2 regions of the Pseudomonas sp. GL-R-26 genome follow, and region 2 is predicted to be linked to the other one. Evidence: riboswitches for the same ligand, from Rfam matches in the RefSeq annotation. Region 2 holds a riboswitch; the other holds the start of a gene.
What was found. A riboswitch is a leader RNA that binds a small molecule or an ion and turns the genes downstream of it on or off. The one in region 2 is predicted to bind cobalamin.
Positions count from the first base shown of each region.

Region 1: another riboswitch for cobalamin. It lies ahead of cobO (cob(I)yrinic acid a,c-diamide adenosyltransferase); the one in region 2 lies ahead of cobW (cobalamin biosynthesis protein CobW).

Region 1 is NZ_JAGYGI010000021.1:82,855-98,159, reverse strand. It holds gene KGA96_RS21125 (cobyrinate a,c-diamide synthase) at 1-1,225, opposite strand, end outside; gene cobO (cob(I)yrinic acid a,c-diamide adenosyltransferase) at 1,222-1,833, opposite strand; cobalamin riboswitch at 1,915-2,148, opposite strand; gene KGA96_RS21115 (hypothetical protein) at 2,302-2,886, shown strand; gene KGA96_RS21110 (PQQ-dependent sugar dehydrogenase) at 2,953-4,266, shown strand; gene KGA96_RS21105 (O-methyltransferase) at 4,292-4,954, opposite strand; gene KGA96_RS21100 (C40 family peptidase) at 4,973-5,509, opposite strand; gene KGA96_RS21095 (C40 family peptidase) at 5,675-6,307, opposite strand; gene hda (DnaA regulatory inactivator Hda) at 6,529-7,233, opposite strand; gene KGA96_RS21085 (AI-2E family transporter) at 7,464-8,537, opposite strand; gene KGA96_RS21080 (DUF2066 domain-containing protein) at 8,573-9,625, opposite strand; gene purM (phosphoribosylformylglycinamidine cyclo-ligase) at 10,012-11,070, shown strand; gene purN (phosphoribosylglycinamide formyltransferase) at 11,082-11,732, shown strand; gene KGA96_RS21065 (DUF3108 domain-containing protein) at 11,741-12,454, shown strand; gene KGA96_RS21060 (methyl-accepting chemotaxis protein) at 12,508-14,133, opposite strand; gene KGA96_RS21055 (OsmC family protein) at 14,372-14,788, shown strand; gene KGA96_RS21050 (pirin family protein) at 14,851-15,305, shown strand, end outside.
Region 2 is NZ_JAGYGI010000018.1:98,176-113,480, forward strand. It holds gene KGA96_RS19415 (fatty acid cis/trans isomerase) at 1-1,341, shown strand, start outside; gene nfuA (Fe-S biogenesis protein NfuA) at 1,494-2,078, shown strand; gene cobM (precorrin-4 C(11)-methyltransferase) at 2,249-2,995, opposite strand; gene KGA96_RS19430 (cobalamin biosynthesis protein) at 3,079-3,492, opposite strand; gene KGA96_RS19435 (CbtA family protein) at 3,489-4,196, opposite strand; gene KGA96_RS19440 (CbtB domain-containing protein) at 4,208-4,399, opposite strand; cobalamin riboswitch at 4,520-4,746, opposite strand; cobalamin riboswitch at 4,841-5,054, shown strand; gene cobW (cobalamin biosynthesis protein CobW) at 5,157-6,227, shown strand; gene cobN (cobaltochelatase subunit CobN) at 6,231-10,052, shown strand; gene KGA96_RS19455 (ATP-binding protein) at 10,275-11,282, shown strand; gene KGA96_RS19460 (vWA domain-containing protein) at 11,402-11,947, shown strand; gene KGA96_RS19465 (NADH:flavin oxidoreductase/NADH oxidase family protein) at 12,003-13,226, opposite strand; gene KGA96_RS19470 (MerR family transcriptional regulator) at 13,303-13,707, shown strand; gene KGA96_RS19475 (transporter substrate-binding domain-containing protein) at 13,975-14,823, shown strand; gene KGA96_RS19480 (amino acid ABC transporter permease) at 14,875-15,305, shown strand, end outside.

The DNA of each region.
Region 1 (15,305 bases), on a different contig from region 2:
TCCGCCCCTCACGGTAGACCGCCTCCGCTCCGCGCCCGCCGTTAGGGCTCAAGCCCCGGGCAATCGGCCCCAGTTCAGTGCTGGTCAGCGAATGGTGATAGGTGTGCCCGCGCAGCGAACCTTCCGGCAATTCCACCGCCTGCAACGCCAGCGCCGCCAGACGCTTTTGCATCACCGCATTACCGGCCAGCAAGCCAACCAGTTCGGCGCGAGTGCCCTCGACGTCGGTCAGGGAATCGAGCAGATACAGCATGCCGCCACACTCGGCGAGCAATGGCTTGCCGGCGGCGTGGTGCGCGCGGATTGCGTCGAGCATCGCGGTGTTTTGCGCCAGCGCAACATGGTGCAGCTCCGGGTAACCACCCGGCAGATACAGGCTGTCCGCCTCCGGCAACGCTGGGTCGCGGATCGGCGAGAAGAACGACAACTCGGCGCCCATCGCCCGCAGCAGATCCAGGCTCGCGCCGTAGGTGAACGCAAAGGCTTCATCGCGGGCGACGGCAATTCGCACACCGGCCAGCAGCGGTTCGACTGCGATGACATCAGGGGCAGCGAACTCGACTGCCGGCGGCAGTGCGACCTCGCAACTGCTGGCCAGGGCATCGGCGGCCGCATCGAGGCGCAGGTCGAGATCGTTCAACTCACTGGCCTGCACCAGCCCCAGGTGCCGGCTCGGCAATTCGATCCCGGTTTCCCGGGACAGCGCGCCGTACCAGCGCAAGCCTTCAGTCAGGCTGCCTTCGAGCAGTTGCGCGTGACGCAGCGTGCCGACACGATTGGCCAGCACGCCGGCGAACGGCAAATCCGGCTGATAACGCGCCAGCCCCAGGGCCAGCGCGCCGAAGGTCTGGGCCATGGCGGTGCCATCGATCACACCCAGCACCGGCACACCGAAATGCCGCGCCAGATCGGCGCTCGACGGCGTACCGTCGAACAGTCCCATGACGCCTTCGATCAAGATCAGATCCGCTTCAGCAGCGGCTTCCCACAGCAACCGGCGACTCTCCTGTTCGCCGACCATCCACATGTCCAGTTGATACACCGGCGCACCGCTGGCGCGTTCGAGGATCATCGGATCGAGAAAGTCGGGGCCGCACTTGAACACACGGACCTTGCGCCCCTGATTGCGATGCAATCGGGCCAGCGCCGCGGTGACGGTGGTCTTGCCCTGACCGGAAGCCGGCGCGGCAATCAGTACCGCCGGACAGTGTCGAGGCTGACTCACAATTCGACGCCTTTCTGCGCTTTGATCCCGGCTTGAAAGGCGTGTTTGATCACGCCCATTTCGGTGACGGTGTCGGCCATCTCGATCATTTCCGGCTTGGCGGCACGACCGGTGACCACCACGTGTTGCATCGGCGGTCGGGCCTGCAAGTCGCTGAGCACCTGATCGAGATCGAGGTAGCCGTGCTTGAGGGCGATGTTCAGCTCATCGAGCACCACCAGGCCGATGGACGGATCGCGCAGCAATTGCTGCGACACCACCCAGGCGGCTTCAGCGGCGGCGATGTCGCGCTGGCGGTCCTGGGTTTCCCAGGTAAAGCCTTCGCCCATCACGTGAAATCGCACCTGCTCGGGAAAGCGCCGGAAGAACAACTCTTCGCCCGTGCTATTGCGGCCCTTGATGAACTGCACCACGCCGCATTGCATGCCGTGCCCCATGGCGCGGGCGAGCATGCCGAAAGCCGAACTGCTCTTGCCCTTGCCGTTGCCGGTCAGCACCAGCAGCAGGCCACACTCGTTCGGGGAATTGGCGATGCGCTCGTCGATCACGGCTTTTTTGCGCTGCATGCGCGCCAGGTGGCGTTCGTCACGATCGGGGGTATCAGTCATGGGGGAGCTCTCCGTTGAGGCAGGAATAACGGCGGGCAGGCACAAGAATAGAAGGCAAAAAGCCTGGCATCGCCCACCGTGATGCCGCTGGATGAATCAGGCCGGTCTCCGGGCTCATGAGTGGCGCAGGGCCAGACTGTGCACCTTCCCGCATCGATTCGACACAGTGGCATCAGACACAGTTTTCACTCATTTACCGTTGCGGGGGCAGCGCCGGAATTGCGGGCCTTCGACCAACAGAAGGACTCACTCACCGGCTTCCCTGTTTCACTCTGTCGACCCAAGCCACAGAGCACCTGAAACAAGCCGCGAAGGTTAGAGGGTTGGGGGTGGAGCGTCAATTAAAGCCGGGAGGCCATCGACCGAATAACTGCTATCCATCAATAAACTGACGTCAATCTTGTGCCACGCTCTCAGCAGTGATATCAAAGAGCCACAATCTCACAACACAACAACAAGGGTGAGCCCATGCAAGGCATGATCATCAGCAATCCAAAGCTGGAATTCCTGCGCCCGGTGCTCGAGCACTGGTTCGAATGCATCGACCGTTACAACGCCGTCCGCGGTGATGGCGACACGCCGTACTGGCACGACGAAAAAGCCAATCTCGGACTGCTGTCTGCCGCCGCCTGGATGGCCGAGATGGTCACGCTGCAACAGACGCCCACCCGCAAGCAGACCGAAGAAGGCGAACGCAACGGCCGCGCCGACCTGCTCCTGGCCTCCCCCGAAACCCGCGCCTACATCCAGACCAGCCAGCGCTGGCCACGGGTCAACAGCCTCAACCTGTCCCAGGCCCTGCTCGACATCGCCAGCGATGCGAAGCGCCTGAGCCACGCCAGCGACCTGAAACTCGGCTGCCTGTTCGTCGCCCCGCAAAAAGCCCAGCAGGGCGCCACACCGGAAGAACTCCAGGACATGGTCGACGACCTGCAAAAGGAACACACCTGCGCTGTCGCCTGGTATTTCCCTTATGCCTACCGCAAGTTGCGCAACGAAGCCGGCAACTATCACCCCGGCATTGCAGTGCTGTTCAAGGAAGCTCGCGGCTGAGGGTTGAACCATCGGACGACAATGCTTCTCTATGATTAGAACAAGGCATTCATAGGGAAGACCAGCATGCGCACGCCCCCGCTCGCTCTCGTTATCGCGCTCTGCGGAGGGCTCGCCGCTTGTGGCGAGACCTCCCGCCTGCAAGTCTCCGACGGTACCGGCCCGTCACCCCAACTACCAGAACCCAACAAGACACTGGTTCCGACCGTGAACATCGCCCCGGCCATCGGCTGGCCACAAGGTGCGAAACCCGTCGCCGCCACGGGCACTCAAGTGACTGCTTTTGCCGAAGACCTGGATCACCCCCGCTGGCTTTATGTGCTGCCCAATGGCGACGTGCTGGTGGCGGAAACCGCCGCGCCACCCAAACCCGAAGACGGCAATGGCATTCGCGGCTGGGTCATGAAGAAAGTCATGGGGCGTGCCGGCTCTACCGTGCCCAGCCCGAACCGCATCACGTTACTGCGGGACAAGGATCACGATGGCTTCGCGGAAACCCGCACAGTGTTTCTGCAAAACCTCAATTCCCCCTTCGGCATGACGCTGGTCGGCAACGACCTGTACGTGGCCGACACTGACAGCCTGCTGCGATTCCATTATGAAAACGGCGATACGCAGATCAAGTCACCAGCCATCAAGGTGATTGACCTGCCGGGCGGCCCTCTGAACCACCACTGGACCAAAAACGTCATTGCCAGCAAGGACGGCAGCAAGCTGTACGTCTCCGTGGGTTCCAACAGCAACGTCGCCGAAAACGGCATGGACAAGGAAGAAGGTCGCGCAGCGATCTGGGAAGTGGACCGTGCCACGGGCCGGCACCGGATCTTCGCCTCCGGTCTGCGCAACCCCAACGGCATGGCCTGGGAACCGCACAGTGGCGCGCTGTGGACCGCGGTCAACGAACGGGATGAAATCGGCGGCGATCTGGTACCTGACTACATCACCTCGGTGAAGGACGGCGCGTTCTATGGCTGGCCGTTCAGTTACTACGGCCAACATGTCGATATTCGCGTTGAACCGCAAAACCCGGACCTGGTGGCCAAGGCTATCGCTCCGGACTACGCCGTCGGCCCGCACACGGCGTCACTGGGCCTGACCTTCGCCGAAAACAGCAAGTTGCCGCCGCCGTTCACCCAAGGGGCATTCATCGGGCAGCACGGTTCATGGAACCGCAACCCCCGCAGTGGCTACAAAGTGATTTTCGTACCGTTCAGCGCAGGCAAACCTGTCGGAAAGCCCGTTGAAGTGCTCACAGGTTTTCTCAACGACAAGGACCAAGCCATGGGCCGCCCGGTGGGCGTGGTGATCGACCGGCAGGGTGACCTGTTGGTGGCCGATGATGTGGGGAACAAGGTGTGGCGGGTGTCGGCAGTCAAGTAAGTCACTTGACCTGTGGGAGCGGGGCTCAGCGTTTGCGACAGAGTGTGAGCCCGTCACCCAACGGCAACAACGACAGATCCACCCGCGCATCCACTTTCAAGGCCTGGTTGAGCGCCTGGATCGCCCGGGTGTCCGCGCTCTCGGGATTGGCCTCAAGCACGCGCCCGCTCCACAGGGTGTTATCGAACACCGCCAGCCCACCGACCCGCAGCAATTGCAGGGCGTGTTCCAGATAAGCCGGGTAGTTGGCCTTGTCGGCATCAATGAAAACCAGGTCGTACTGCCCGCCCTGCCCTTGTCGCTCAAGCTCGGCGAGGGTTTCCAGTGCCGGGGCCAGTCGCAGGTCAATCCGCCCGGCGAGCCCCGCTTCTTGCCAGTAGCGCCGCGCGATGGCGTTGTAGTCGCCGGGGATATCACAGCAAATCAGCGAACCCTCAGCAGGCAATGCCGCCGCCATGCACAGTGCGCTGTAGCCGGTAAAGGTGCCGACTTCGAGCAAGCGCCTGGCCCCCGTCAGTTTCACCAGTAAAGCAAGAAACTGCCCCTGCTCAGGCGCCACCTGCCAGCGTGCCATCGGCAACGCCTGGGTCTCATCGCGCAAGCGCTTGAGCAGAGGCGTTTCGCGCAGGGAAACATCGAGCAGGTATTGGTACAGGTCGTCGTCGAGATTGAGCGTGCGAGCCGTCATGACCATCAGCTCCGAACGTTACGGATTGCGCGCCAAATGTTCAGGCTGCAGAACACGCTTGGCGCTCAGGTAAGCCTTTTGCCAATACGCCTTGGACAGGCTGTCGAGCTTCACGGTGCCGCCCGTGGCCGGCGCGTGGACGAAGCGCCCTTCTCCCACGTAGATGCCGGCATGACTGACCTGGGAGCCGCCATTGGTGGCGAAGAAAAGCAGGTCGCCGGTCTGCAGGCCTTCCTTGCCCACATTCGCCGCTTGCATGGAGATCATCTCGCGAGTGGTGCGCGGCAAGGCAATACCGGCGACATCACGGTACACATAAGCGATCAGGCCACTGCAATCAAATCCGGAATCCGGCGTATTGCCACCCCAGCGATAAGGCGTGCCCACCAATCCGAGCGCGCGAAACAGCACGTCTTCCGCTTCAGGCGAAAAAGCTTGAGGGGAACCAAATACGATAGGAGCGCGAACCACCGGCGCAGGCGGCGGTGTGCGGCTGGCGCAGGCACTGAGCAGCGCTGCGAAGAACATGATTGCGAGGCGGGCCGACGTCGTCATAAGCAGAACATCCTGATCTGGCTGCGGCTTTTTCTGCGGGGAGCGCAGAAAAGAAAACCGCCTGCGTTGGACGCAGGCGGTTTGCCATCATTTGTAGATCAAGATTCTAGCGGCTACACGACAAACTTCAAGTAAGACTTTAAGTTCGCCCTACAAATTGTCAGCTTATTTTCGTGCAGTGACGATTGGCGACGCGTTAGGCGCCATTGCCAGGGCGCGCTTGGCCTCGATGAAGGTCTTGCTCCAGTAGCTGTCGCCCAGACTATCGATGCGCACACCACCGCTGCGGCGGCTGCTGGAGTGGATGAACTGATTGTCGCCCAGGTAGATCCCGGCGTGACTGACGCGACCACGACGACCGTTGGTTGCGAAGAACAGCAGGTCGCCCGGCTCAAGCTTGCTGCGCGAGACCAGCGGAGCGTCCACGTTGATCATTTCGCGGGTGGAGCGTGGCAGGTTCATGCCCGCTTCTTCGCGGAACAGGTAACCAATGAAACCACTGCAATCGAAGCCGGCTTCAGAAGTACCGCCGAAACGGTAACGGGTACCGATCAGGGACATGCCACGTTCGAGGATGCTGTCGGCCAGGACTGGAAGCTGGTAGGACTTGCCGCCAGCGAAGTCTGCGAGTTCTTTTTCGGTAGCCAGCTCTTCTTGAAAGAGAGCGGAAGACTGGGCAGTGGCCGAGTTTTGAACCTGCTGTTGCGGAGTTTGCTGGGCCACTGGAGTGTGGGCAGCGCAACCGAACAACAGGGTAACGAGTGCGAGAGGCACGAGGGGTGCGAAGCGATTTAGCATGGGCACGACCGTGGCTGAAGTTGTAAAGAAGCCGAGACTATGCCCGCTATCAACCTCATTTGCAAATTCAATCGATCTTTTTGTGACTTATCCGTTTCTCGTTTACATCTAAGCGCTTAAGCCCATTTAAAACATACACGCGGCCTGCAACCTGGCAGGAAAGCGGGATTTCTGGCGCCTGAAAGATGCCGAACCGGCTAAAAGTCCCGGTTTCAGCGGGTTTACCAGCCGAGGGTTTCTTTCAAAAACGGGATTGTCAGCTTGCGCTGAGCCTGGAGGGAGGCCTGGTCGAGACGCTCGAGCAGCTCGAAAAGTGCGCTCATGCTGCGGGTACCGCGAGTCAGAATGAAATGCCCGACTTCATCGGTCAGATGCAGGCCGCGACGAGATGCGCGCAATTGCAGGGCACGCAATTTGTCCTCATCGGACAGCGGGCGCATCTGGAAGATCAAGGCCAGGGTCAGGCGGGATTTGAGATCCGCCAGCTTCACTGGCAGCTCACGCGGGGATGTCGATGCGGCAATCAGCAAACGTCGACCGCTGTCACGCAAGCGATTGAACAGATGGAACAGCGCCTCTTCCCAGTCCGCTCGCCCGGCAACCACTTGCAAATCATCCAGGCAGACCAGTTCGTACTGTTCGAGGTTGTCGAGGATTTCAATGCCGCGATCGAGCAGCTCGGCCAACGGCAGGTACACCGCAGGCTCCCCCATTTGCTCGAAGCGCAGGCAGGCGGCCTGCAACAGGTGCGTACGCCCGACCCCGTCCTTACCCCAGAGGTAGATCAGGCTTTCGGTCCAGCCGGCGTCGGCTTCGCACAGCCGCTCGACATAGCCGAGTGCAGCGGCATTGGCGCCTGGGTAGTAGTTGATAAAGGTGGCGTCGTCACGCAGACGCACACCTAGGGGCAGCTGAATCGGTTTCATGCTGACTGAACAGTTCCAAAGGAACCGTTAGTGGCCTCTGTGTAAAGTTTGCGAAGTTTATACCCGTGAAGCGGACCGCACAATGCGACAGACCACAAGCAAAATCAAAGGTTTGCGTTAATGCACCGGTTTTGTGGCAGATTCTTTGGCGGTGCATGTGACAGTCGGGCGACGCCAGCAGGCTGACCTGGTACGAACCGGGGCAGCCTGCCATCGCCCATTGACGCCCCTTACATCTGCGGCTCGTCGGCTCCTCCGTAGATTTCCGAATCCTTATACAAATCATGCACATGCCGCACCAGCACCATGATCACCGCGGCGACCGGCAATGCCAGTAACACACCGGTAAAGCCAAACAGTTCACCACCGGCCAGGATCGAGAAAATCACCGCCACCGGGTGCAGGCCAATCCGGTCACCGACCAGCATGGGGGTCAGCACCATACCCTCCAGCGCCTGGCCGACCATGAACACCGCGACAATGCCGAGCATCGGGTAAAGATCGCCACCGAACTGGAACAGCCCCGCAATGAGCGCCGCGCCAATGCCGATGATAAACCCCATGTACGGCACGATCGCCGCCAGGCCGGCAATCAGGCCTATCAGCAGACCCAGTTCCAACCCGACCAGCATCAGGCCTGCTGCGTAGATCACACCCAAGGCCACCATCACCAGCAACTGTCCGCGCACGAACGCGCCGAGCACTTCATGGCATTCACCCGCCAGCGACACCGCGCGCGCTTCACGGTCACGGGGCAGCAGGCTGCGGACCTTGGCCATCATCAGGTCCCAGTCCCGCAACAGGTAGAAGCTCACCACCGGAATCAGCACCAGGTTCGCCAGCCAGCCGATCAACGCCAGCCCCGAGGCCGTGGCATGGCTCAGCACCACGCCGACAACATCAGAGGTCTGACTCATATGCTCGCTGATGGCGGCCTTCAGCTTGTCGAACTTCCAGAAACCGTCCGACAGGCCGAACTTCGATTGCGCCCAAGGCAACGCCGTGTGTTGCAGCCAGTCGAGCATCTGCGGGGCCAGTTCATACAAACGAAACAACTGCCTGGCGAGCAACGGCACCAACACCAACAGCAGCGCGGTGAAGATCAATGTAAACAGGGTAAACACCGCCACGACACCCCAGGTTCGGGACAAGCCTGCCTTCTCCAGCCGATCCACCAGCGGGTCGAACAGGTAGGCCAACAGCAGCGCCACCAGGAACGGCGTCAGGATCGGATGCAACAACCAGACAAACACACACAGCAGGACCACCCCACCGAGCCAGAACCAACGCCGCGTATCGGCCATGAACCACTCCATTGCTTCTATATAAAGAAAAAAAACTACCAGCGATAACGCAGTTGCGGTGTCGGGGCCGGCGCTGCGACTGGTACCGCGCCGCCAGTGGCTGGCTGAACGGGCGCTACCGGGGCCGGGGCCTGACCCGCCGGCGCTTCCTGCAGCCTCGCCAGAGACAATTGCGCACGCAGTTGATCGACGCTGCCATTGACCCGATAGAGAATCCGGTCGCCCTCGACACTTTGCACACGCCCGCCAAACGGCTCCAGCAAACGCCCGAGTGACGCGTAGTGCTCAAGATTCATACCTTGCACTTCCAGCAATTGCTCACTCGACGCACCAGGTTTGGCGACAAACCGCGGCGCCAGGCGTTCATTGACCGCCAGCATCACCGCATCGGCCAGGGCGGCCTGATCGGCGCCCTGCACACTGCCCGCCTCTTTTTTATCCCCCAGCCACAATTGCCACTTGGCTTGCCACTGCCCGCCCTCTTCCTTGGCGTGTACCGCGAGCAGGGCGTCGGCGTTGTAGCGTTCCGATGCCGCTTGCAAAGGCGCGGGATCTACGCCCTCCAGATTCGGCGCGGTCGCGACGATCTGCTCATTCAAATCCGCCAACGGCAAACGCAATGGCAAGCCACGGTGCTGGGCAGCCCGACGCAACGGTGCCGCGCTGGCCTGACCGTCGCCCACCAGGCTTGAACCTTCGGTGGAATCATTCAACCACCAGCCGAGGATCGACGGCCGATTGGCCCCCCACATGGCCAGGCCGGCGCGGCGCAAGGCCTGCTCGGTGGTACCCGGATCGAAATCGACCTTCAGGACTTCCGGCGGCCCGGCCTCAAAGCCGTACTGGCTGATGATCTGTTGCGGATCTTTGCGAATCGCCGCCAGCCCCGGACTTTGAGCGGCCTTGGGGTCGCCGGTCAGGCGCAAAACCAGTGTATCCAACGCACGCTGAGTCGCCTGATCGCGCTCCTCGGGCGACTGGCCATTCACCGGCTCGCGCACCAGGTAAAGGCCTTTGACGGTTTCGGCTTGACTGACCAGGCTGACCACTGACAAACAACTCACAAGCAAGAATTTACAAAAACGCATGGAAGATTCCTGACGACAAGAGCGGCTGGAACAGACCGCATGAAGACGATCGAGCAAGACTGTGACCGTTGCCCGACGCAAAACATTCACACGCTCCGGGTAAGTTTTCGCACTGTCATAACGATAGACGGTTAATCGCGATACCTTATACAGCCATGCAGGATGCCACCAACACTGCGCATTAACGGTTTTTTTTGACCGTATATGGCCCTGCTGTCGGCCTGAGGATGGCCGCTGCGGCTCAAGCCTGATAAAATCGCGCGCCTTCGCAGACCGGCAACAGCCGGGTAGTGTCCGAATAGCGCGCATGGTTCTCGCCTACGCAGTTTCGGCGCTCCCGACGGACTCGGTCGTTACCCAGAAATCCCCCCCTAAAGGCCTGGATCATGAGCAAGCAACCCTCCCTGAGCTACAAGGACGCCGGTGTAGACATCGACGCCGGTGAAGCATTGGTCGAACGCATCAAGAGCGTCGCCAAGCGCACTGCGCGCCCGGAAGTCATGGGCGGCCTGGGCGGTTTCGGCGCCCTCTGCGAAATCCCGGCCGGCTACAAGCAGCCTGTGCTGGTTTCCGGTACTGACGGCGTCGGCACCAAGCTGCGCCTGGCACTGAACCTGAACAAGCACGACAGCATCGGCATCGACCTGGTTGCCATGTGCGTCAACGACCTGGTCGTCTGCGGCGCCGAGCCGCTGTTCTTCCTCGACTACTATGCCACCGGCAAACTGAACGTCGACACCGCCGCCCAGGTGGTGACCGGCATCGGCGCTGGCTGCGAGCTGTCCGGCTGCTCCCTGGTCGGCGGCGAAACCGCTGAAATGCCTGGCATGTACGAAGGTGAAGACTACGACCTGGCCGGTTTCTGCGTCGGCGTGGTAGAAAAGTCCGAAATCATCGACGGTTCCAAAGTGGCTGCCGGCGACGCCCTGCTCGCCCTGCCGTCCTCCGGCCCGCACTCCAACGGCTACTCGCTGATCCGCAAGATCATCGAAGTGTCCGGCGCCGACATCGAGAACATCCAGCTCGACGGCAAGCCGCTGACCGACCTGCTGATGGCCCCGACCCGTATCTACGTGAAGCCGCTGCTCAAGCTGATCAAGGAAACCGGCGCGGTCAAAGCCATGGCCCACATCACCGGTGGCGGCCTGCTGGACAACATCCCGCGCGTGCTGCCAAAAGGCGCTCAAGCCGTGGTTGACGTGGCAAGCTGGACCCGCCCGGCAGTGTTCGACTGGCTGCAAGAGAAAGGCAACGTTGACGAAAACGAAATGCACCGCGTGCTGAACTGCGGCGTGGGCATGGTCATCTGCGTGGCTCAGGAGCACGTCGAAGCCGCCCTGAACGTTCTGCGCGAAGCTGGCGAGCAGCCTTGGGTCATCGGCCAGATCTCCACCGCTGCCGAAGGCGCGGCTTCGGTTGTACTGAACAACCTCAAGGCACACTAATGCAAGAGCGGATGTCTCAGACCTGTGATGTGGTGGTGCTGTTGTCCGGCACCGGCAGTAACTTGCAGGCCCTGATTGACAGCACGCGGACCGGCGACAGCCCGGTCCGCATCGCTGCGGTGATTTCCAACCGCGCCGACGCCTACGGCCTGCAACGCGCCAGGGACGCGGGTATCGACACCCGCGCCCTTGATCACAAGGCTTTCGAAGGTCGCGAGGCCTTCGATGCCGCATTGATCGAACTGATCGACGCCTTCAATCCCAAACTCGTGGTACTGGCCGGATTCATGCGCATTCTCAGCGCCGGTTTCGTACGCCACTATCAGGGTCGCCTGCTCAATATCCATCCCTCGCTGCTACCCAAATACAAAGGGTTACACACTCATGAGCGCGCGCTGGAGGCCGGCGACACCGAGCACGGCTGCTCCGTGCACTTCGTCACCGAGGAACTCGATGGCGGACCACTGGTCGTACAGGCTGTAATACCGGTAGAGTTACAGGATTCGCCGCAGAGTCTGGCGCAGCGGGTTCATGTTCAGGAACACCTGATCTACCCGATGGCCGTACGCTGGTTTGCCGAAGGTCGTCTGGCCCTCGGCGAGCAAGGTGCTTTACTGGATGGACAGTTACTCGCGGCCAGCGGCCACTTGATTCGAAACTAGGAGATTTTATGCGTCGCGCCCTGCTCTTCGCTTGCGCTCTGCTCGCCTTGCCCTTCGCCCAGGCGGCAGACCTTCAACCCTTCTCCGCCAGCTACACCGCCGACTGGAAACAGCTGCCCATGAGCGGCACTGCCGAGCGCAGCCTCGAAAAAACCAGCGACGGCAAATGGAAACTGAGTTTCAAGGCGTCGATGATGATCGCCAGCCTGTCCGAGGAAAGCACCCTGACCCTGGACAAGGACACGCTTCTTCCAGAGTCGTACCACTTTGAACGTGGCGGCTTGGGCAAGGCCAAGAAATCGGATCTGGATTTCGACTGGAATACCAAGATGGTCACCGGTACCGATCGCGGCGACGCGGTCAAGGTTCCGCTGAACCGCGGTATGCTCGACAAATCCAGCTACCAACTGGCCCTGCAACACGACGTCGCCGCCGGCAAAAAAAGCATGAGTTATCAGGTGGTCGACGGCAGTGAAGTCGATACCTATGACTTCCGCGTGCTGGGCGCTGAAAAGGTCGACACCAAGGCCGGCAAGATCGATGCGATCAAGGTTGAACGTGTACGCGACCCGACACAGAACAAACGCATCACCGTGATGTGGTTCGCCAAGGATTGGGACTACCTGCTGGTCCGCCTGCAACAAGTCGAAACCGATGGCAAGGAATACAACATCATGCTCCTGGACGGCACGGTCAACGGCAAGTCAGTCAAAGGCAGCTGATCCGGATCGATATGAAAAGCCCCGCAGTCGCGGGGCTTTTTTTCGTCTGTCATTCAGACCGAAAACCGCGCCACCAAGGTATTCAGGTCCACCGCCAGGCGCGACAACTCCTGACTCGCCGCACTGGTCTGGTTTGCCCCGGCCGAGCTCTGTTGCGCCAGGTCACGGATATTCATCAAGTTGCGATCCACCTCCCGCGCCACCGCTGCCTGCTCCTCCGAGGCACTGGCAATCACGATGTTGCGCTCATTGATCATGGTGAATGCCGAGGCGATATCCTCCAGGGCAACGCCCGCCGCTTTCGCCGCCTCAAGTGTCGAGCGCGCCCGGGTGTTGCTTTGCTGCATCGAGCTGACAGCCAGATCGGTGCCCTGCTGGATACCGGTAATCATCTGTTCGATTTCCCGGGTCGATTGCTGGGTGCGATGCGCCAGAGCCCGCACCTCATCGGCCACTACCGCAAACCCGCGCCCGGCGTCCCCGGCCCGCGCGGCTTCGATGGCCGCGTTCAAGGCCAGTAGATTGGTCTGCTCGGCAATCGCGCGAATCACGTCCAGCACGGTAGTGATGCCATACACCTTCTGCGCCAGGTCTTCGACCTGAGACACATTGGTGGTGACATCTTCTGCCAGCGACTCGATCGACAGCACCGTCTGATGCACCTGTTCGCGACCGTGCTGGGCAATGCGGTCGGACTCGCGGGAAGCTTGCGACGTTGCGGCGGCATTGCTCGCCACTTCTTCCACGGCGGCGGTCATCTGGTTGACCGCCGTGGCGGCCTGCTCGATTTCCAGACTCTGTTGATGCAGGCCACGGGTGGCGTCTTCCGTGACGCAACTGAGCTCCTCCGAAGCCGAGGCCAATTGACGGGATGAATCGGATATACGTTGAATGGTTTCACGCAAACTCTGTTGCATGCTCTTGAGCGCGTGCAGCAGCCGCGCGGGTTCGTCCTTGCCTGTAATGCTGATGGCTGCGGTGAGGTCGCCACCGGCGACCACCTCGGCCACTTTCAAAGACTGTGACAGCGGCAACACGATACTGCGCGTCAGCAGCAGTGCCAGGCCAATGGTGATCAGCGCTGTCACACCGATCATCACCCCGACCCAGACTCGCGACTGGTTGAACACCAGGCGTCCCGCTTCAGTCGCCAGATTGGCGTTGTGCCTGTTGAGTTCGACCAGCTCCCTGAGCGTGACCGTGATCTCATCGGCCAACGGATTCATCTCGCCATTGAGAATGGCCGCCGCCTCTTCCACCCGTCCCTGGGTAGCCTCGGCCATCACCTGACTCTGAAACTGCAGGTATTTGCTCTTGGAAGCCTTGAAGCGATCGAACAACACCCGCTCTTCAGGCAGCGCGATCAACTTGTCATAACGTTGTTGGGCCTGGTCGAGAACACTTTTGAGATCGTTGATTTTGCCGACGTTCTGCGTCTGTGCCTGTGGATCGCGATTGATCAGCAAACGCATGGTCAATGCCCGCAGCCGCAACATGTCCTGACTCATATCACCGACCGCCATCACACTGGGCAGCCAGTTGTCATCGATTTGATCGGACTGCGCCCGCATATTCGACATTTGCAGCAGGGCGAACGCCCCCAGGCCAAAAACCATCAACGCCAACAGGCCAAAACCGAGACTCGCGCGTGGCGCAATATTGAGACTTCTGATACTCATTCCCCTGGTTCCTTCCAAAAGCGCTGCGTCAGGCAGCAGGTCCTTTAGACGGTATCGGACTGTTGAAAATTTGCGTAAGACGAAAACGTGATATCAAAACACCATTACTGTTACGGTAACGATTCAGCCAAAAGACTCACCGATACAAGAAAACCGGAACGCACATCCGGCACCATGCTCTATACCTTCAAGGTCTTTTTTTGATCGAATAAATATCCTGCTGCTTGCGAGGTTTCCCATGACCGTTACTGTCAACACTGTTTCTGCCGAAGGTTTGCGCCACAGCGTCCAGATCGATGACCATGAACTCTTCGCCGACGCGCCCGTCACGGCTGGCGGAGAGGGCTCGGCGCCGGAGCCCCACGATTATTTCGATGCCGCGCTGGGTGCCTGCAAAGCCTTGACCCTGAAGCTTTATGCCAGGAAGAAGGACATCCCGCTGACCGGTGTCGGCGTCGAGGTCAAGCGCGACAACAGCCTGGAACAGAAAGGCCAGTACGCGTTGCACGTCAAACTGACCCTCAAGGGCGTACTCACCGACGCCCAGCGCGATGAACTGCACCGCGTGGCCGATCGCTGCCCGATCCACAAGCTGATGACCACCTCTGAAGTCAGCATCGAAACGCATTTGTCCGAAGGCGCGTTCAGCCAATAGCGGCAAGGGCTGCGCAAGCGGGTTATGCTCGAACGCATTACCCGCTCAGCCTGGAACGCACCATGAACACTCCGCTCGTGATCCGCCCCCGCACCGAGGATGTCGAAGGCCAGCCGATTCTCCGCCCGCTGCCGTCGGCCAAGTGCCGCAGCGTCGGGCCATTCGTGTTTTTCGACCACATGCTGGAAACCCGTTATCCACTGGGCAAAGGCATGAACATCCGCCAGCATCCGCACATTGGCCTGTCCACCCTCACCTACTTGTTCCAGGGGCAGATCCAGCACAAGGACAGTCTCGGTTCCGATCAAGTGGTCGGGACCGGCGACGTCAGTTGGATGACGGCCGGCAGTGCCATCGCCCACGTCGAACGCACACCCGAGGCCCTGAGAGAAAGCGGCTTCACGATGCACGGCTTGCAGATCTGGCTGGCTTCACCCAAGGATAAAGAACAGGGTCCGGGGCATTACAGCCACCATCCGGCTTCCACATTGCCGGTCAGCGAAAACCTGGGGGTGAA
Region 2 (15,305 bases):
CCGGGCTATGGACCGCAGAGCCGGGCCAACCCGTTTGCCACTTTCGAAGCGATTCCGGCCCAGGCGCGCTATCAGTTCATGCTCGATAACGCCGAGTACTTTGTGCGCACCTTTATCCGTGGGCCGGTGTGTCGTGGTCAGATCGCCACGGACGTGATCCGCGATAATTTCTGGGCGCTGTTCCAGGCGCCCGAGCACGACCTGTATGTCACCGATCCGAACTATCGCGGGCAGGCCACGCCGTTGCTGGCGATGCCGGGGCAGAATGACGACGTCGGCAGCGTCCTGAGCCTGTGGCACGACTACCGCGACAAGCGTAATGAATACGAAGCCTTGCGCCGGGACAGCTACGCCGATCAGCCTGCGCCGAGCTGGTCGACCCTGTGGGCCGGCAACGACAACGCGTTGCTGAGTATCTTCCGCCATTTCGACAGCGCTTCGGTGACCAAAGGCCTGATCGGCGAGGTGCCGCAAACGATATGGCTGTTCGACTATCCGCTGCTGGAGCGCACCTACTATCAACTGGCGGTGAACTTCGATGTGTTCGGCAACCTGTCCCACCAAGCCCAGACGCGCTTGTATTTCGACCTGATCCGCAACGGCGCCGAGCAGAATTTCCTGCGCCTGATGCCCGCCGATTCTCGGGATGGCTACCTTGACGACTGGTATCAGAACAGTGGCAAATTCAAGATGTGGCTCGACTACGAGACCATCGATGACGACTCGCCGACCGCGCTGAAACTCAATCCGGCTGATCCCAAGCGTGACTTTGCCAATCAGTTGCTGGCCCGATACGGCGACCTTAATGCCAGGCCCGACCCGATCAATCGCTGCGACGGCGCTTACTGTTCGCGGCCGAACATCGATCCGGACCTGCAAAATGCCGAGCAGGCGCTGAGCCGTCTGACTTCGCGTCCGGCCGCCGGGCTGAAGGTCATCGATCAGTTGCCGGAAGCCACTATGTTGCGTATCGAAACCAGCAGCGGCAAGCGTGAGGTCTACAGCCTGTTGCGTAACCGTGCCCACAGTAACGTGGCGTTTTTGCTCGGTGAATCGCTGCGCTATCAGCCGGGACTCGACACCCTGACGATTTTCCCTGGCGTGCTGAGCAGCTACCCGAACTTCATGTTCAACATCCCGGCCGGGCAAGTGCCGGCGTTCGTGGATGCGATGGAAAGCGCCAAGGATACCGACAGCTTCGAGAAAATCGTCGAACGTTGGGGCATACGCCGCAGTCATCCGCAATTCTGGCCTTATTTCCATGACCTGAGTCGCTACATCCACGAAAACGATCCGGTGGAAGAGGGCGTGCTGGACATGAACCGCTACGAGAACCTCTGACAGGACGCAGATCCCCTGTGGGTGTGGAGCCCCCTCGCCACAAAAGCCCGCTCACACAGGGTGATTGGTGTTTCTTTTCCCGACAAAAATACTAGGACTTTGTCCGGCGCGTTGATTGGCGTAAACTGCGCCCAAGCCTGCGAGGAGTTTCCATGACCGCTATTACCATCACTGACGCCGCCCACGATTACCTGGCTGATCTGCTCTCCAAGCAGAACACCCCGGGCATCGGCATCCGCGTCTTCATCACCCAGCCTGGCACCCAGTACGCCGAAACCTGCATTGCCTACTGCAAGCCGGGCGAAGAAAAACCCGAAGACACCGCGCTGGGGCTCAAAAGCTTCACCGCGTACATCGACCACTTCAGCGAAGCCTTCCTGGACGATGCCGTTGTCGACTACGCCACCGACCGCATGGGCGGCCAGCTGACCATCAAGGCGCCAAACGCCAAGGTACCGATGGTCAACGCCGACAGCCCGGTCAACGAGCGCATCAACTACTACCTGCAAACCGAGATCAACCCGGGGCTGGCCAGCCACGGTGGTCAGGTCAGCCTGATCGATGTGGTCGAAGACGGCATCGCTGTCCTGCAGTTCGGCGGTGGTTGCCAGGGCTGCGGCCAGGCCGACGTGACGCTGAAGGAAGGCATTGAGCGCACTCTGCTCGAGCGCATCCCGGAGCTGAAAGGTGTTCGCGACGTGACCGACCACACGCAGAAAGAAAACGCCTACTACTAAGGTGTTCGCTGCGAAACGAAAAAACGGCGCTGTGGCGAGGGAGCTTGCTCCCGCTTGATGGCATAGCCATCACAAAATCAGTCAATGCATTTTCCCGTGATGAATGCGTTGGCTGATGTTGGGACCGCTTTGCGGTCCAGCGGGAGCAAGCTCCCTCGCCACAGGTGCTTTCAGGGTCTGTAGAGATGCGCATGCCCCGCGCGATACAGTGACGACTCGCTGAAGTTATCGCTGCCCAGCACCCGACCCACCAGAATCAACGCCGTACGGCGAAAGCCCTTGGCTTCAACCTTCCCGGCAATATCCTCAAGCGTGCCCACCACCCAATCCTGATCCGGCCAGCTCGCACGGTGAACCACCGCAATCGGGCAATCGGCGCCGTAATGGGGTAGCAGTTCTTCAACGATCTTCGCCAGGTGATTAACCCCCAAATGAATCGCCATGGTCGCGCCGTGCTGCGCCAGGCTGGAGAATTCCTCTCCGGGAGGCATGGCGGTCTTGTCGGCGTAGCGCGTCAGGATCACGCTTTGCGAAACGTCCGGCAGCGTCAGTTCTGCGCCCAAAAGCGCTGCGCAAGCGGCTGTGGCCGTCACGCCGGGTACGATTTCGAACGCAATGCCCAGCTCACGCAGATAGCGAATCTGCTCGCCGATGGCGCCATACAGGCTCGGATCGCCGGAGTGCACCCGGGCCACATCCTGGCCTTTGGCGTGGGCAGTCTTGATCAGGTCGATGATCTGTTCCAGGTGCAGTTCGGCGCTGTTGACCACTTGTTCGGCACAGTGACCTTCCAGTACGGCGGCAGGCACCAGGGAACCGGCATAAATGATCACCGGGCAGCTGCGAATCAGCCGCTGGCCCTTGACGGTAATCAGTTCGGGGTCGCCGGGACCTGCGCCAATGAAGTAGACGGTCATCGTCGGTTCCTGTGGGGAAAAAGGGGCTGAACAGGGCTTCAGATGAAGAATGTTCATGATCAAAGCGGGGGATTATCGGTTTTTTACGCAGCGCCGGCCAATGCCAGGGTTGCCTGGGCGTATTTTTGTCGTGGAATCAGCAGTTTTGCCGGGGCCTGGGCCAGTTGTTCGGCCAGGGCCAGTGCGGCGCTTTCCGCCACGCCGTAGCAACCGGTGCGTTCAAAGGCTATTTGCGATTGATGACTGAGTTGCGGTTCATAAACGGCCAGTTGTTCACTGCTGAAATACATCAATTCCAGGCCAAGCTGCTGAGCCAGTTCGATTAACGCAGGTTCGTCGCGCTTCGAATCGATGCTGGCCAGCGCCTTGATTTCATGACGAGCAATCTGGTGTGCCTCCAGCGCCTGATCGAGCAGCGCCAGCAACGTGCTGACAGGGCAGCCGCGCTGGCAGCCCAGGCCGACCACCAGGGTCGGCGCTGTGCTGATATCCGTCATGCGTGGTACTGGCCATCGCTTTTGCGACGGAACAACCAGGCGCTGATCAGGCCCAGGGTCAGCCAGAACGCCACGTTGGTCAGTTGCGAAGCGATTTTGAACTGGGCTTCCAGCGCCTCTGGAGCGAGCATCGAATGCACCTCCGGTTGCGGCGCGCCAATCACATGGGGAACGGCGAGGATCGCCGCGCCGAGGACTTTCATCAGCCAGTGACGGCTGAATACGATCAGGGCGATACCGACGGCAGTGGACGCGGCCGTACCGATCCACCACAGTTGCCGCTGTGCCAGATCGGCGGCGGCAGTACCTGGCAGTTCCGGTGGCAGGCCGAGGGTCGGTGCGAGCACGAAGGTCGCGTAACCGGCCAGGCCCCAGAGCAGGCCCTGCGAGGTTTTGGTCGGCGCACGCAAGGTGTACAGGCCGGCCAGCATCAGGGCGAAACCGACGGCCACCACCAGGTTACCGCCGGTGGTCGACAGCACGCGCTGCCAGCCGTCTTCCGGCTCCCAGGCTTGCGCATCGTGGGTGTGGGCAGCCATCGCACCGTCGGCGTGTTCATGCATTTCAACAGCGGCCGGTTCGGCTTTTTCGTAGGTCTCGGCCTGCAAAATCAGCGGGGCGACCCAGAAGCTTTGCAGCAGGGTCAGCAACAGGGCGGCCAGCAGCCCGGTGAAACCTGCGGTTTGCGCAATACGCTTGATCATGTCGACAGCTCTCAATGGCACGGGAACGCGGAGCTGTGACGGGTATCGTGGGCGGCGTTGTGCACCGCTTCGATGTGCGAGAAACCGGCAAAATACACAAGGCACGCGCCCAGGATCGACGCGCAGATGGCGGTGGCCAGACGTTGGGTCAGGGTTGAGGTGGTGCTCGCGGCTGTGTGTTCGGCGCTGCTGATGATCGACATGGCGTTTCCCTCTGGTCTGTCAGCGGGGAATAAGAGCGCATGCAAAAACCCGCACGACCAGGCGCGCAAGGTTTCGAACAGCGCCCGCCCACCGCGGGTTTGTTGGTTCAGTGATCGTACTGGTCACTTTGTGTTGCGGGCCGGTCTCCGGGCTCACGAGGGGCAAAGGCTTGGGCCTGAACCTGAAAGCGTCACCTTCCCATGCCGTAGTGGCGCAGTGGATCTGATGCTTCGCTCGCTTACCGTTGCGGGGGCAGCACCGGACTGACATGGCTTAAGAGTAAAGCACATGATTCACCGGTTTCCCGTTTCACCCTGTGAAGGGCACCCGTAACAAGGTGTGTAGGAGAGCATGGCCGGGGGTTGGGCGTCAATTGGCAAGGGTTCGCATTTAAGGTTCGCCACAGGGATCGCAAGCATTGACCCGCCCCAAGACCATGCGTAGCCTTGCGCTTTCGAGGTTCTTCGGCGTTTGTCGAAGCTAAGAAGGGAACGCGGTCGATGCCGCGGCTGCCCCCGCAACTGTGAACGGTGATGTTCGTTGCCACGCCACTGCAGGCTCAATCCATGAGGCCGGCGGGAAGGCGCAGCGAATGCCAGGCTCAAGGCCGGCACACCGTCAGCCAGGAGACCTGCCTCGTCACAGATTCTCACTTTCAACCGGGCGGGGTGATCCGGTGGCGAACTCTTCAGGCATGCGCGTCCGCGTTGCCGGTCGTCGTCCCGTATGCCCGCCACATTAGCCATAGGGCATCCGATGAAAACACTGGCCAAACTCCCCGTCACCATCGTTACAGGCTTTCTCGGCTCGGGTAAAACCACGCTGCTGCGGCACATGCTCGACAACGCCCAGGGTCGCCGCATCGCGGTGATCGTCAACGAATTTGGCGAGTTGGGCATTGACGGCGAAATCCTCAAGCAGTGCTCCATCGGTTGCACCGAAGAAGAAGCCAACGGCCGTGTCTATGAACTGGCCAACGGTTGCCTGTGCTGCACCGTCCAGGAAGAATTCTTCCCGGTGATGCGCGAACTGGTGGCCCGTCGCGGCGATCTTGACCACATCCTCATCGAAACCTCCGGTCTGGCCCTGCCCAAGCCGCTGGTGCAGGCCTTCCAGTGGCCGGAAATCCGCAGTGCCTGCACGGTGGATGCGGTGATCACTGTGGTCGACAGCCCGGCCGTGGCCGCCGGCACCTTCGCTGCGTTCCCGGATCAGGTCGACGCTCAGCGCAAACTAGACCCGAACCTGGACCACGAATCGCCGCTGCACGAACTGTTTGCCGACCAATTGGCCAGCGCTGACCTGGTGATCCTTAACAAAACCGACCTGATCAACCCGGCGGACCTGGCCCGCGTGCGTCTGGAAGTCGCCGAGGAATTGCCGCCAGCGGTGAAAATCGTTGAAGCCAGCAGCGGTCGCCTGCCGCTGGACGTGCTGATCGGCCTGGGTGCCGGCTCCGAAGAACACATCGACAGCCGTCACAGCCACCACGACCATCATCACGATGGCGACGACGATCATGATGACCACGATCACGACGCCTTCGATTCGATCTCCATCGAACTGCCGCAAGCCGACGAAAGCCTGCTGCTGGATGCGCTGACCCAACTGGTGGTCCAGCACGGCATCCTGCGGGTCAAGGGTTTTGCGGCGATCCCGAACAAACCGATGCGCCTGCTGATCCAGGGCGTGGGCACGCGTTTCGACAAGCATTTCGACCGCCAGTGGGGCGCCGAAGAAGCGCGAGTCACCCGCCTGGTGCTGATCGGCCAGGAACTGGACGCCACTGTTCTCGAAGCGCAATTGCGCGCCGCGCTCAGCGTGTAAGCCATGCACCTGCTCAGGACCCAGCCCGGCGGTTTCGTGTCGGATGACAACATTGCCGACCTAGGACAAACCCCCGCCGAGCTGGTGGTCCTGTGCAGCGGCGACTCCAGCCTGGCGCTGCTCGCCGAAGCGGCGCAGCAGTTGCCCGACGATTACCCGAGCGTGCGCCTGGCCAACCCGATGCAGGTGCAGAACCATGCCTCGGTCGATTTGTACGTCGATGAAGTGCTGCGTCACGCCAGGGTGATCCTGATTTCGCTGCACGGCGGCATCGCCTATTGGCGTTACGGCATCGAGCGTCTGGTCGAACTGTCGCAGCGCGGCGTGCAGGTGATTTTGGTGCCGGGCGATGATCGCCCGGATCCGGAGCTCAGTGACCTGAGCACCGTCGGCGCCGAGGATCGCGACCGGCTTTGGCAGTTTCTGCGCCAGGGGGGCATGGGCAACGCCCTCGATTTCTTCCGCTGTCTGGCCAACCGCTGGCTGGCCCGTGATTACACCTGGGGCGAGCCGCAAACCCTGCCACGCACGGCGATTTACCATCCGCACAAACACTCCGCCGCACTGAGCGACTGGCAAGCCGATTGGCACGCCGATCAACCGGTGGCGGCGGTGCTGTTTTACCGCTCGCATTTGCAGGCGGCGAACACCGCGTTCATTGATGTTTTTTGCCAGCGCTTGCAGGCGGCGGGGTTGAATCCGCTGCCGATTGCGCTGGCCAGCCTGAAAGAGCCCGGTTGTCTTTGCGCGGTCGAGGACTGGCTGGATGAGGCCAGCGTCTCGGTGATCCTGAACACCACCGGCTTCGCCCAATCCAGTCCCGAAGCACCGCATCTGCGCCCGTTTCGCCGCAATATTCCGGTGATCCAGGCGATTTGCGCCCAGGATAACGAACCCGGCTGGCGCGCCAGCGAACAGGGGCTTGGCCCTCGGGATCTGGCGATGCACATTGCCTTGCCGGAGCTGGACGGACGCATCATCAGCCGCCCGATCAGTTTCAAGGACCTGGCGTGGCGCAGTGAGCGCAGTCAGTCGGATGTGGTTTGCTACCGGCCACAACCGGAACGCATGGATTTCGTCGCCGAACTGGCCCGGCGCTGGGTCGATCTGGCACGGGTGCCCAATGCTGAAAAACGCATTGCCTTGATTCTCGCCAATTACCCGACCCGCGACGGCCGCATCGGCAACGGCGTCGGCCTCGACACCCCGGCAGCGGCGCTGAATATCCTGCGGGCGCTGCATGCCGAAGGTTATCCATTGCCGGCTGAGTTACCGGACAGCGGCACCGCGTTGATCCAGCAGTTGCTGGGCGGCGTCAGCAACGATCTCGAGACTCTCGACCAGCGTCCGTGCCAGCAAAGCCTGGGCATGGATGACTATCTGGTGATGTTCAATGCACTGCCCGAAGCCAACCGCGCGGCGGTGCTCGAACGTTGGGGCGCGCCGGAAAGCGACCCGATGTGCCGCAGCGGACGGATGATGATCGCCGGCCTGCGTTTTGGCTTGACCTTCGTCGGCATTCAGCCGGCCCGGGGTTATCAGGTCGACCCGAGCGCGGTGTATCACGACCCGGACCTGGTGCCGCCCCACGGTTACCTGGCGTTCTACTTCTGGCTGCGCAACACGTATGGCGCCCACGGCGTGATCCACGTCGGCAAGCACGGCAACCTCGAATGGCTGCCGGGCAAGGGCGTGGGGCTGTCGGAACATTGCTGGCCAGATGCTTTGCTCGGGCCGCTGCCGAACATCTATCCGTTCATCGTCAACGACCCGGGCGAGGGCGCCCAGGCCAAGCGGCGCACCCAGGCCGTGATCATCGATCACCTGATGCCACCGCTGACCCGCGCCGAAACCTACGGCCCGCTACGTAATCTCGAACTGTTGGCGGACGAATATTACGAAGCGCAGTTGCTCGACCCGCGTCGTGCCCGAGAGTTGCAGCGCGATATCTTGCAACTGGTACGCGACACCCACATCGACCGTGAACTGCAACTGGATGAACAGCTCGACAGCGATGCCGACGCGGCGATCTGGTTGCCACGGCTCGACACTTACCTGTGCGATTTGAAAGAGTCGCAGATCCGCGACGGCCTGCATGTGTTCGGCGAATCGCCCACCGGTCGTTTGCGTATCGATACCTTGCTGGCGCTGTTGCGCATTCCACGGGGCGATGGCCGGGGCGCGCAGTCGAGTCTGCTGCGGGCACTGGCCAAGGCTTTCGGGCTGGGGTTCGATCCGCTCGATTGCGCCTTGGCCGAGCCGTGGACGGGGCCGCGCCCTGAGCTTCTTGTGGGCATCAGCGAAGAGACCTGGCGCACGGCGGGCGATACTCGCGAACGCCTGGAGCTGTTTGCCGCGCAGTTGATTTCGGACGCGTTGAATCCAGAGGCTCAAACCACACCAATCTCCTCTGGGAACGGGCTTGTGTGGCGAGGGGGCTCGCTCCTACAGGAGGCCGACTGGATTGAGGTACAAGCCATTATCGATGGTTTGCGTGACGTCATTGCCCCGCGTCTGGACGCCTGCGGCCCGGCGGAAATGCGCGGATTGCTCGATGCCCTGAGCGGTCGCTTCGTCCCGGCCGGTCCCAGCGGCGCACCGAGTCGTGGCCGCCTGGACGTGCTGCCCACCGGTCGTAACTTCTATTCGGTGGACGTGCGCAATCTGCCGACTACCACGGCGTGGCGCATCGGGTTCCAGTCGGCCAACCTGATTCTCGAACGGCACCTGCAAGACCACGGCGATCATTTGCGCCAGCTCGGTCTGTCGGTGTGGGGCACCGCGACCATGCGCACCGGCGGTGATGACATCGCCCAGGCCATGGCGCTGATGGGCGTGCGCCCGGTCTGGGCCACCGGCAGCCAGCGGGTCGATGATTTCGAGATCCTGCCGTTGAGTTTGCTTGACCGTCCTCGGGTCGACGTGACCTTGCGCGTATCCGGTTTCTTCCGCGATGCCTTTGCCAATCTGATTCGCTTGTTCGACGCGGCGGTGCAAGCGGTGGCCGACCTCGATGAGCCGGATGACCTCAATCCGTTGGCGGCCAAGGTACGCGGAGAGCGCGCAGCCTTGTTGCTGTCAGGGCTCGATGAAGACGCTGCGCGGCGTCAGGCTGGCTGGCGGATTTTCGGGGCCAAGCCCGGTGCCTACGGCGCAGGCGTGCAGGGCGCTATCGATGGTCGCCTGTGGCAGAGCCGCGAGGACTTGGCCGAGGTTTACCTCAACTGGGGCGGCTACGCTTATGGCGGTTCCGACGAGGGCACCGCCGCCCGCGAACAGTTCAGCCAGCGCCTGAGCCAGGTGCAGGCAGTGCTGCAAAACCAGGATAACCACGAGCACGATTTGCTCGACTCCAACGATTACTACCAGTTCCAGGGCGGTATGCTCGCGGCGGTGGAAAGCCTGAAAGGCGAGGCGGCGGCCAGCTATCATGGCGACCACAGCCAGCCGGACCTGCCGAAGATTCGCACCCTGAAAGAAGAACTGAACCGGGTGATCCGCTCCCGGGCGGCCAATCCGAAGTGGCTCGAAGGTGTTAAACGTCACGGCTACAAAGGTGCGTTCGAAATGGCCGCGACGGTCGACAACCTGTTTGCCTTCGACGCCACCACGCAGTTGATCGACGATCACCAGTACGCGTTGCTGGCGGATGCCTATTTGCTTGATCCGGACACCCGGGATTTTGTCCGCGAGCACAATCCCCATGCCTTGCGCGACATGACCGAGCGCATGCTCGAGGCGCAACAACGGGGGATGTGGAAGGAACCCGGCGAGTACCGCGAGGCGCTGGAGAATTTGTTGCTGGATATAGAAGAAGACAGCTGACACAGAAGCCCGAGGCCAACACAAACCTGTGGCGAGGGAGCTTGTCGGAACGCCGCACCGTCCCGCTCGGCTGCGAAGCGGCCGTAAAACCGGATAACCCGATTTTCCTGGACATGCGAGGGCCGCTTCGCGCCCCAGCGGGAGCAAGCTCCCTCGCCACAGAGTTCAAGTTTGTCCTTTGGATTGTTGATCGACACAACCGACCATAATGAGACGCCTGACATGACCGACACCCCGCATTTCCCGCTCTCCGCCGTGGTCGGCGCCGACGATTTGAAGCTGGCCCTGTACCTGACCGCCATCGACCCGAAAATCGGCGGTGTGCTGATCGAAGGCCCGCGAGGCATGGCCAAGTCGACCCTGGCCCGCGGTCTGGCGGACCTGCTGGCCAGCGGTCAGTTCGTCACCTTGCCGTTGGGCGCCACCGAAGAGCGCCTGGTCGGCACCCTCGATCTCGACGCGGCACTGGGCGAAGGTCGCGCGCAGTTTTCCCCTGGCGTACTGGCCAAGGCTGACGGTGGCGTGCTCTATGTCGACGAGGTCAATCTGTTGCCAGATCACCTCGTTGACCTGCTGCTCGATGTGGCCGCCAGTGGCACCAATTTGGTGGAGCGTGACGGCATTTCCCATCGGCATTCGGCGAAGTTCGTGCTGATTGGCACCATGAACCCGGAGGAGGGTGAACTGCGTCCGCAATTGCTTGACCGTTTCGGCTTGAACGTCGCCCTCGGTGGCCACACCGCGCCGGCCGAGCGCGGCCAGATCATCCGCCGTCGCCTGGATTTCGACAGCGATCCGCAAGGCTTCTGCGCCGAATGGGAATCGGCACAGGCGTCTCTGCGCGAACGATGCCAGAACGCACGCAATGCACTGGCAAACATTCCCCTCGACGACCAGGCACTGGCACACATCACCGAACGCTGCTTTACCGCTGGCGTCGATGGTTTGCGCGCCGACCTGGTCTGGCTGCGCGCCGCCCGGGCGCACGCCGCCTGGCGCGGGGCGAACGCGATCGCCGAGGAAGATATTGACGCCGTTGCCGAGTTCGCCTTGCGCCATCGTCGTCGCGAACATTCTCCACCGGCACCTCAGCCATCCCAGGCTGCGCAACAATCGGTGCCGCAAAACGCCAACCCGAGCGAAGGGCAGGGCCAGTGGGGCGAGATGCCTGCCCAGGCGCTGGCGGTCGGCGCACGACGTGAAGTGCCGAGCTGGCCAAAAAAGCCCTAGGCATTCGCCCTCGCTCAGACGTGGGGGCGAATGCCAGACCCCGTGCCGGGCGGCTGGACCACGGCAAACAAGGCAAGCGTTACACAGCCCGCAGCGGTTCGGTCAACTGGCCTGGCACATTGCTCAACGGCCGACCGCGTCAGCGCGACGACCTGTTGTTTCACCTGCGCACTCGCTCGCCCCATGAACTGTGGCTAGTGATCGTTGACGCCTCCGCTTCGACCCGCCGTCATCAGGCCTTGAGCGATGCCAAGGGCTTGCTGGCGCAGTTGTTCGACGATGCCTATCGCCAGCGTGCGCGACTGGCGTTGCTCACGGCCAGTGGTGCTGCACCCAAGTGGCAGGTGCAGGGGTTGAAGGCTTCCAGCGGATTACGCCAGTGGCTCGATGGCCTTGGCGCCGGTGGCGGTACGCCGTTGCTGGCCGCGTTGAGCGAAGCGGGGCGATGGCTTGCGGCACGGCAAAAGCGTTTTCCGGCAGAGCAGCAGCGGTTGCTGCTGGTGACCGATGGCCGGCTGAAGGACTGGCCGTTGTTGCCCGTGCTGGAGTGCCCGGGGGTGCTGATCGACATCGAACGCGGGCCGATTCGGCTCGGGCGCAGCAGGGTGTTGGCGGCGCAGTTGCAGGCTGAGTATCGTCATATTGACGAGCTGCTTCCTGGCTGAATTCTGGGCTGTTCATGCCCGCGAAGGCGATGTATTAGCCACCACAGGTTTCGGGTTACTTACCCATCGCCTGCCGGTACTGCCGGGTACGCTTGCCAATGTACAACTGATCGAGAATCAACGCCCACAACGCCGAGACTTCAGGCCGGGGCTTGCGCCCACGGCTCAAGCGATTCAGCTGAAACTTGACCACCGCCATGCTCGCCAGCGCTGCCAGAGGCTTGCGCTTCCAGCGGATCGGCGGCAGTTGCGGATGGCTGTCCTGGCCTTCGCGCCAGTGCTTGACCAGGTGCGGCTCCACGGCCAGCGCAGTGCCGATGCCGGCCATGGCGATGCCGCTGTCGAGCACCTGTTCGACGATTGCCAAACGCCGGATTCCGCCCGTCACCATCACCGGCATGCGCGCCACGCTGGCCAGTTCACCGGCCATTTCCAGAAAGTACGCTTCCCGTGCCAGGGTCCGGCCGTCGCGGGCTTCGCCTTGCATGGCCGGTGCTTCGTAACTGCCGCCGGAGAGTTCCAGCAGGTCGATCGCTTGTTCGTTGAGCCACTGGATCACTTGCCGTGCATCATCGGCATCGAAACCACCGCGCTGGAAATCCGCCGAGTTGAGTTTTACCGAAACACAAAATTGCGGCGACACCGCTTGGCGAACCGCTTCGACAACCGACAACAGCAGGCGCGCACGATTTTCCAGGGATCCGCCCCATTGATCGGTACGCCGATTGGTGAGCGGCGATAGGAACTGGCTGATCAGGTAGCCGTGGGCGGCGTGGATCTGCACACCGGTAAAACCGGCTTTCTCGGCCAGTGCGGCACTGGTGGCGAAGCGCCGGATCACCTCCTGGATGTCGTCTTCACTCATGGGTTTGGGTTCGGCGAACATCTTCGAGAACTGGCCCAGATCCAGCGCAACCGCCGACGGCGCCAAGGCTTGCTGGCCCAGGTTGGCCATAGTCTGGCGGCCAGGATGGTTGAGCTGTACCCAGAAATGCGCACCGCCGGCCCGACCGGCGCTGGCCCACTGGCGGAAGCGCTCCAGGTGGCGTTCGTCTTCCAGTGCTACACCGCCGGGGCCGGTCATGGCGCGGCGGTCGATCATTACATTACCGGACAGCAACAAGCCGGCCTCGCCCTCGGCCCAGGCCTGGTACAGGCGAAACAGCGCCTGGTCGGGCACTTGGTCGGTATTGGCGAGGTTCTCTTCCATCGCGGCTTTGGCAATGCGATTGCCGATGGTCTGGCCGTTGGGCAAATTCAACGCTTGAAAGGGCGACATGCTTGACTCCTCGTAGTGATGAGTAGAGGCTAAGCTTAAAGTTAACTTTAATGTCAAGCAGGTAAACGAGGTCGCAATGAAGATTGGTGAATTGGCGCAGTTGAGCGGGTTGACCGCATCGCGGATCCGTTTTTACGAGTCTCAAGGGTTGATCCGCCAGGTCGAGCGCTCTGCCAACGGTTATCGGCGTTACTCGCAACAGGCGCTGCAAACCCTGCAAATCATCCAGTGCGCGCAGCAAGCGGGTTTCAGTCTGGAAGAACTCAAGCAGTTACTGCCGGATAATGTGACCGGCGCGTTCAAGCACGATGAGTTGATGGCCGGCCTGCATCGCAAGATCGAGCAGATCGAAGAGATGCAACGACACCTGGCCCATAGCAAGGCGCAGTTGCTGGGCTGGATCGACACCATCCAGGCCCGGCCCGAAGGCATGAGTTGCGATGAAAATGCCGAGCGGGTGATGACGTCATTCAAGCACTAGGTCAGAACGGATTGCTCATCGGCGTACCGGCCCTCCAAACGCCCGGTTGTGAACCAGATACCCGCCCTTTGTAGCCAACGGTAGCGGTCAGGGTTCCGTGCGTTTGGTAACGTTTTTTCCAGTTTGCATGCATCCCTCTGATTCAAAACAAATTTCAATCTCCCTCACATTCCCTCCACATCCTGTGGCACACTTTCTGCTGTCTATTCCGTTGTTACATACCATGTTCCGGTATAGCGGAATAAACATCACCCTGGAGTGCTTGCCATGCATCGCCGTCCTTCCTTGTTCAAAGCGTGTGTTTTTCTATTCGCGGCTACCGCCGCTGCCGTGGGCGTGGCCCAGGCGGCGGACAGTAAGCTCGATAGCGTTCTGGCCCGCGGCAAACTGATTGTAGGCACCGGCAGCACTAACGCTCCGTGGCACTTCCAGGGCGCGGACGGCAAGTTGCAGGGGTTCGATATCGATATCGGACACATGATCGCCAAGGGTTTGTTCAACGACCCGACCAAGGTCGAGTACGTGGTGCAGTCGTCCGATGCGCGGATTCCCAACCTGCTGACCGACAAGGTCGACATCAGTTGCCAGTTCATCACCGTGACGGCCAGCCGCGCGCAGCAAGTGGCGTTCACCCTGCCGTACTACCGCGAAGGTGTCGGCCTGCTGCTGCCGGCGAACAGCAAGTACAAGGAAATCGATGACATGAAAGCCGCCGGTGACAGTCTCACCGTGGCGGTGCTGCAAAACGTCTATGCCGAGGAATTGGTGCACCAGGCGCTGCCCAAGGCCAAGGTCGATCAGTACGACAGCGTGGATCTGATGTACCAGGCCGTGAACTCCGGCCGCGCCGACGCGGCGGCCACTGACCAGTCTTCGGTGAAGTACCTGATGGTGCAGAACCCTGGCCGTTATCGCAGCCCGGCCTACGCCTGGAGCCCGCAGACCTATGCCTGCGCGGTCAAACGCGGCGATCAGGACTGGCTGAACTTCGTCAACACCACCCTGCATGAAGCCATGACCGGCGTTGAGTTCCCGACTTACGCGGCGTCGTTCAAGCAATGGTTCGGTGTAGACCTGCCGACCCCGGCCATCGGTTTCCCAGTCGAATTCAAATGATCCCGTGAGAGCAGGGCGCCCAAATGCGCCCCGCTCAAGGTACTGCTGACCATGAACTATCAGTTGAACTTTGCCGCCGTGTGGCGCGATTTCGACACTTTGCTGGCGGGGCTCGGTATGGGCCTTGAACTGGCCCTGGTGTCGATCGCCATCGGCTGCGTGATCGGCCTGATGATGGCGTTTGCTTTGCTGTCCAAGCACCGCGCATTGCGGGTGCTGGCGTCGGTGTATGTCACGGTGATTCGTAACACGCCGATCCTGGTATTGATCCTGTTGATCTACTTTGCGTTGCCGAGCCTGGGGATCCGGCTGGACAAGATCCCCTCGTTCATCATCACCCTGTCGCTGTATGCCGGGGCGTACCTGACCGAAGTGTTCCGTGGCGGTTTGCTGAGCATTCCCAAGGGCCTGCGTGAAGCCGGGTTGGCCATTGGCCTGGGCGAGTGGCAGGTCAAGGCCTACGTCACCGTGCCGGTGATGCT